2 linked regions of the Candidatus Pseudothioglobus singularis PS1 genome follow. The main gene of each other region encodes a partner of the protein of the gene in region 2 in a complex. Links are inferred from orthologs where the notes say so. Each region holds a gene or a part of one and is shown on either strand. Other genes may lie near its edges.

Region 1 (3,297 bases), 1.4 Mb from region 2 along the record:
AGATAACAGTTCAGTATATGCTCGACAGCCTTGAATAAAGAAAATAATTACTTTAGATTCTGAAAGACTCCTAAGCTTCTATTTTTTTCAACATCGCTCCACGGTAAAACTCTTCCATTCATAGCAATATAGACACCAGAACCTAAAAGCTGAACAGATCCTAATGCACAGCCAAAATTGAATAGTGCGTCAGAATTATTAACTGCATAAGGCACCATAGAGCCAAATAGGACAATAGTCTTCTTCATGTCCCGCTCTCCCAATAGCTTTGCAGTGTCACACATCGTATCAGTGCCATGGGTAATTAATATAAATTGCTCATCGCATTTCTCACAGCTCTCTAAAATTAAATTTCGATCGGAATCAACCATATCTAAACTGTCAATCAGGGTCAGCTCCTGAGGAATGATATTGACCTCTATTCTGGACCTTTTTATCATTTCAGGGAAATGAGTCTTATCAAACTCAAGCTCACCATTTGATTGATTGTAAACTTTATCAATCGTCCCACCCGTAATCATTAATCTGACTTGCATGTATACACCTTTAAAAAAAAATGAATAAGTATGTTTAATTATAGCTTCTTTGCCCAAAAATATCTGTCCCAACTCTAACCAGATTTGCCCCATTCTTTATTGCAACCTCAAGGTCGGCAGACATACCCATTGATAGAGTATCAAGTGAAGGGTAATTGGATATTAAATCTTTCATTTTTGAAAAACTATCGCTTGAGTTTTCAGCTTTAGGTATACACATGAAGCCTCTTAAACAAATATAAGGCAATGAAATAATCTCTGAAACTATCTCATCAACTTGCTCAATAAATACTCCTGATTTTGTTTTCTCTTTATCTATATTTACTTGGACAAGAATATTCAATTTGCCTAAATTTGGATTTCTTTGATCACTCAGCCTTTTGGCAATTTTGAATCGATCAACACTATGAACCCAATCAAAGTTTTCTGATATTAATGCAGTTTTATTGGATTGAATTGGGCCTATAAAATGCCACACTAACCCAGAGTCTTTAAAGTAGTTGACTTTTTCTAAGGATTCTTGGAGGTAGTTTTCTCCAAAATGGATTTGGCCTGCATTAAAAGCCTCTTGAATCTCTAAAACTGATCTTGTTTTACTGACAGCAATAAGCTCTACATCTTGATCAGATTGAATAGACTCTATTCTAGAATTGACTAGCTTTAGGTTATCTGAAATCATTAAAAACTGTTTTTGCATCAAAAACAGGCCCATCAACACAGACCCTTTTCATAGCTGGTCCATTCTCGGTTGCAACTTCAACAACACACCCAGCACAGCCTCCAACTGCGCACGCCATGTACTCTTCTAAGGAAGCCTGACAGGGCAGGTTATATTCATTAGAGAGCTTAGAAACGGCTTCAAGCATAGGATTAGGGCCACATGTAAAGACCTCTACTTCTTTAAGGTCACTCGAAGAAAGGCTATCCAAATACTCCCTAGCAAGATCAGTAACATAACCCTTATAAACTCCCTCATAATCTTGAAGACTTGCCAAACCACAAGGCACCCGCCATTCCTCTAAAAGAGGCATAGTATAGAATTTGGATGAGTTAAATCCGTTCAAACTACTTTGACTTGCTTCAAAGGGAAAAGGCACTTCAGAGCCCAATATGACATAGGGATTATAATAGGCATTATCTTTGATTTTTTGGGCGATTGCTATCATTGGAGGCATTCCAACGCCACCTCCAATGAGGAGGGGGATTTTACGATCTGTGAGCTCAAAGCCATTTCCAATGGGTCCAATAACTGATAGTACATCACCAATTTTTCTATCTGCAAGTTGTTTAGTACCCTCACCTACAATCTTATAAAGCAAATCAAAAGTTCCATTATCAGCGTCAACAGACATGACTGAAATTGGCCTTCTCATGGCCAACATTCCAGAAACCGATAAATGAACAAATTGCCCAGGACGGGTTGAGTCAGCAATTTCTTTTGACTCTAAAGTAATAATATATTGATCAGCCTCAAATTGATAATGTGCCAATACTTGACAGTCATTAACACTAATGGTGTCTCTGTGCGTTTTAACCATTTGTTGTGATTAGTGTACCAACTCCTGAATCAGTAAAGACCTCTAGAAGAACTGCATGAGAAACTCTACCATCAATAATATGACTCGTTTTAACGCCGTTTTCAACGGCTGACAGGGCACAACTTATTTTAGGAAGCATGCCGCCATGAATAGTCCCATTATCAATTAGTTCTTTGACTGTTGATGAGCTCATTCCAGTCATAAGCTCTCCATTTGAATCCAAAAGACCGGCTGTGTTAGTGAGAAGAATTAATTTTTCAGCATTGAGGGATTCAGCAATTGCACCAGCAACCAGGTCAGCATTGATATTGTAGGAGAAGCCATCTTTTCCAACACCTATTGGAGCTATAACGGGAATAAAATCACCTTGCAGCAGCAAGTTGATTACCGACACGTCAATCTGATCAACCTGTCCAACATGTCCTAAATCAATAATTTCAGACGTTGGCTCCATCTCTGTTTTAAGTTTTTTTGCGGTGATGAGTCTTCCATCCTTACCAGTAAGGCCAATTGAATTTCCACCGTGCTGATGAATTAGATTAACTATCTCCTTATTTACCAACCCTCCAAGGACCATTTCAACAACATCCATGGTCTCACTGTCTGTTACTCGCATACCATCCACAAACTCACTATTTTTTCCTAGCCTTTCGAGAGTGCTTCCAATCTGTGGTCCGCCACCATGAACAACAATAGGGTTCATTCCTACAGACTTCATGAGGACTATGTCTCTAGCAAAACTTGATTTTAGATTTTCATCAACCATAGCATTTCCGCCATATTTGATGACTATTGTCTTTCCTTTAAACCTTTGAATATAAGGCAAAGACTCAGTAAGAACATCTGCTATTTTATGAGAGGTCATATCACTTAAACTTTTAAAAAACTAGAAAGGATTTTACCAGTCACAGGCTCTAATGACAGGCTTTACCTACAAAAATATTTCCTGAAGCTCATTCAGGAAGCTATATCCTTTCTTTGTTGGTTTGATCCAATTATCACTTATATTTAACAAATTGAGCTTTTCAGCTTCTTTAATTTGAGAGCGAACTGATTCAATTGACAATCCTGTTCTAGATTCAAACAATCCAGAATCAAAACCATCAATTAATCTTAGGCTATTCAACATAAACTCAAAAGATAAGCTATCTACTATTTTTTTCCTTGAGATCATTTTCTTTTGTTTAATAGATAACAAATATTCATTCGGTGACTTTGGTTTT
Region 2 (3,199 bases):
ACCAGAGTTGATAAGAATTCCTTTTTCAACGAATGCTTCTTCGCTTATATCAACTAGGCCATTGGAGTCAGCAATCACTTCTTTAATAGGAATATTGTATTTATTGGCAAACTCATAGTCTCTTTGATCATGGGCTGGAACACTCATAACTGCTCCAGTGCCATAGCCCATTAAAACAAAGTTTGCAATCCAGATAGGAGTTTTTTCCCCAGTTAGGGGGTGGATGCACGTGAGTCCAGAATCAACACCCTTTTTTTCCATGGTTTCGATTGCAGCCTCAGCAGTTTCCATTTTTTTGCATTCATCAAGAAATTTTTGAACCTGTTTATCTTTTTTACCGGATTCTATTGCCAGAGGGTGCTCTGCAGCGATGGCAAGATATGTAACGCCATAGAGCGTATCTGGCCTTGTTGTATAGACTGTAATTGAATTTGCGTTATTAAGCTTAAACTCAATATCTAGACCAACTGATTTACCTATCCAGTTAGTTTGCATCATTTTAACAGCATCAGGCCAACCATCAAGTTTTTGAATGTCTGCCAAGAGCTCGTCTGCATAATCAGTTATTTTCATATACCACTGAGAAATCTCTTTTTTCTCAACGGGAGCGCCCGAGCGCCATCCACAACCATCCACAACTTGTTCGTTAGCAAGTACTGTATGATCAATGGGGTCCCAGTTTACAACAGCCTTTTTTTTGTAGACTAGGCCTTTTTCAAATAACTTAATGAAGAACCATTGTTCCCATCGATAGTATTCTGGATGACAGGTTGCTAGCTCTCGCGACCAGTCATAGCCAAAACCTAATTCGATTAATTGATGCTTCATATGGCTTATGTTTTCATAAGTCCATCCTGCAGGCGGCACCTCATTTTTTATAGCAGCATTCTCTGCTGGGAGGCCAAAAGCATCCCATCCAATTGGCTGCATAACGTTTTTACCCAGCATCTTTTGATACCTTGATATAACATCACCAATACTGTAATTTCTTACATGTCCCATATGGAGTCTCCCAGAGGGATATGGCAACATAGATAGGCAATAATATTTCTCTTTAGTTTCGTCCTCTGTAACTACAAAAGAGTTATTTTTTTCCCAATAATTTTGAGCCTCTCTTTCGATTTTTTTGGCGTTGTATTCTTGTTGCATTGTTTAGTTTTAATTTAAGTTGAGAGTTCCAACGAGCGAGCCTACACTATTCATTTCATGTTTTTCTAGATACTGACTAATTCCAGCATTAATTTCTTGACAGACCAGCGGGTCATAAAACAAAGCAGTGCCAATTCCTATTGTATCTGCTCCTGCAATAATAAACTCGATTGCGTCTTGTGCATTAACTATTCCGCCTTGCCCAATAATAGGAATATTATGGTTTTTGCTGACTTGGTAGACCTGATGAACCTTAAGAAGTGCTATTGGCTTTATTGCTGGACCAGAAAGTCCGCCTTGATTATTCCCAATTATGGGCTTTTGTTTTTCAATATCTATAGCCATACCCATGACTGTGTTTATTACAGCTAAGCCATCACTTCCAGCATCAATACACCGAAGTGCATTTGAGGCAATATCAGTTTGGTTGGGCGAAAGTTTTGTGATAATAGGCTTGCTTGTATTTTTGCGACATATTTCTACAACTCTAAAGGACATATCAGGATCATTTCCAAAGGCTACGCCTCCTTCTTTGACATTGGGACAAGAGATATTAATCTCAATTGCATCAATATCTGTATCATCAAAATGCTTAGCTACCTCACCATACTCTTCAACACTAGAACCAGAAATATTAATAATAAACTTAGTTTCATCTTTATCTAAAGTGGGCAAAATATCAGTAATGACTGAGTTAGTTCCTGGATTTTGAAGGCCAATTGCATTAAGCATTCCATTTGGAGTTTCGGCGACCCTGTGTGTTTTATTTCCTAGTCTGGGTTCTAGAGTAGTGCCTTTTAAACAAACTGCGCCTACATGAGAGTTAGAGAACCCTTTTATTCTGGTGTATTCTTCTCCAAATCCAACACACCCCGAAAGCAGAACGATTGGGGAGTTAAGGGACATCCCACAAAAACTTGTTTTAAGATTATTTTGCATTGTCGACATTATACTTTTATGATGACTTGGGAGTCATTAACTTCGTCTAAAATGTTGCTATGAATGGAGTTTTTGTTACTGGAAGCAATACAGAGGTTGGAAAAACCACAGTTTCTGTTGAAATAATAAAGCAGCTTAGAAAAAAAAGAAAAGTCGTTGTAAGGAAGCCGGTAGAGACGGACTGTGAGTTGGTAGACGGAAGTTATTTTCCAAAGGATGCGGTGAAGCTCAACGAGGCTTGTGGTTCCGGAGAGAGTTTAAGTCAAGTCTGTCCTTATTGTTTTGAACTTGAGGCGAGCCCTGAAGAGGCTAGTTTGGATGCTGGAAAATCCTTAGGCCTTGAAGACTTGGTATACGCCTGCAATGATGGAGTTGGTGAGCGTTTTGTTTTTGTTGAAGGGGCAGGTGGGTTTTATTCACCGATTGCAGACAAAGCCCTCAATTCGGATCTTGCTGTTCAGCTTGAATTGCCAGTTATTATTATTGTTAAGGACGAGCTAGGAGCAATAAGCCAGGCTTTGTTGGCCATCGACGCTGTTCTCAGCAAAAAACTTAAAATTGCTTTCGTCGTTCTTAATGAGGTTCGTGAGAATACGCTTTCAAATCTTGAAGCGCTTCGCTCTTATACAGACGTTCCTGTTCTAAAGTTTTCGATTAAAAATTCTGAGTTATTTTATTTAGAGGTTGAAAAACTAATCTAGTATCGTAAGGCTTGGTTTTTTATCCCCCTTATCTGAACTAATGCCTTTGTTGTCAAAAAGCATTCCCTCGCCATTCTCATTGGCATAGATAGACATCACAGCTTCACAGGGAACAATAATCTTTTGGGACTTGCCATTAAAGCGCGCTTTAAAGCTTATGATTTCGTTATTGATAAGTCGATCAGCAGTTGCTGAAGCGCTAATGTTTAAGACTATTTTTCCATTGTTTTCAAACCCATCAGGAATTGAAAGGCCCTTACTTTTGGCCCTTACTAAGACGTATGGAGTGAGATTGTTATCCTCTATCCAGTTGCAATATGCTCGGATTAAGTAGGGAATAACGCCTGGCATTTGTCTCTAGTTAAAGTCCTTTTCAGCAAAAGTCAAACTATCATGAAAACCTTCTTTTT

Evidence for each region.
Region 1: the proteins of W908_RS08630 (region 2) and W908_RS01775 are in contact, whole or in part, in a crystal structure (PDB 5UE9), measured with the Lactococcus lactis proteins. The link is inferred for Candidatus Pseudothioglobus singularis PS1 from one-to-one orthologs. Residues at the interface, in WP_025017116.1 of Lactococcus lactis: Gly25, Phe27, Phe29, Glu32, Tyr33, Lys35, Tyr36, Lys48, Phe56, Thr60, Pro61, Arg62, Val63, Ala64, Glu65, Thr66, Ala67, Ser68, Gly69, Met70, Ile74, Gln77, Pro223, Glu251, Phe274, Ala275, Pro277, Phe278; in WP_023189152.1 of Lactococcus lactis: Leu4, Gln5, Ala47, Ser48, Met49, Leu50, Leu51, Arg52, Arg53, Met95, Leu98, Arg223, Met224, Ala225, Cys226, Ile228, Gly229, Ala230, Cys231, Tyr232, Ala233, Val235, Glu236, His237, Asn243, His244, Ala245, Lys247, Glu250.

The regions. Positions count from the first base shown.
Region 1 is NZ_CP006911.1:346,702-349,998, reverse strand. Bases 139-3,105 are described here. They hold W908_RS01775 (dihydroorotate dehydrogenase electron transfer subunit), read right to left. Parts: upstream 2,075-3,105; coding sequence 1,202-2,074; downstream 139-1,201. Other genes in these bases: hemW (radical SAM family heme chaperone HemW), read right to left, coding at 3,006-3,105; argB (acetylglutamate kinase), read right to left, coding at 2,067-2,939; W908_RS01780 (YggS family pyridoxal phosphate-dependent enzyme), read right to left, coding at 571-1,233; W908_RS01785 (asparaginase domain-containing protein), read right to left, coding at 139-536. Also shown: W908_RS01790 (c-type cytochrome), read left to right, coding at 1-38; more of W908_RS01785, read right to left, coding at 48-138; more of hemW, read right to left, coding at 3,106-3,297.
Region 2 is NZ_CP006911.1:1,703,850-1,707,048, reverse strand. The notes cover bases 129-2,997. They hold W908_RS08630 (dihydroorotate dehydrogenase), read right to left. Parts: upstream 2,098-2,997; coding sequence 1,159-2,097; downstream 129-1,158. Other genes in these bases: W908_RS08620 (ClpXP protease specificity-enhancing factor SspB), read right to left, coding at 2,781-2,997; bioD (dethiobiotin synthase), read left to right, coding at 2,148-2,789; leuS (leucine--tRNA ligase), read right to left, coding at 129-1,149. Also shown: more of leuS, read right to left, coding at 1-128; more of W908_RS08620, read right to left, coding at 2,998-3,140; W908_RS08615 (glutathione binding-like protein), read right to left, coding at 3,147-3,199.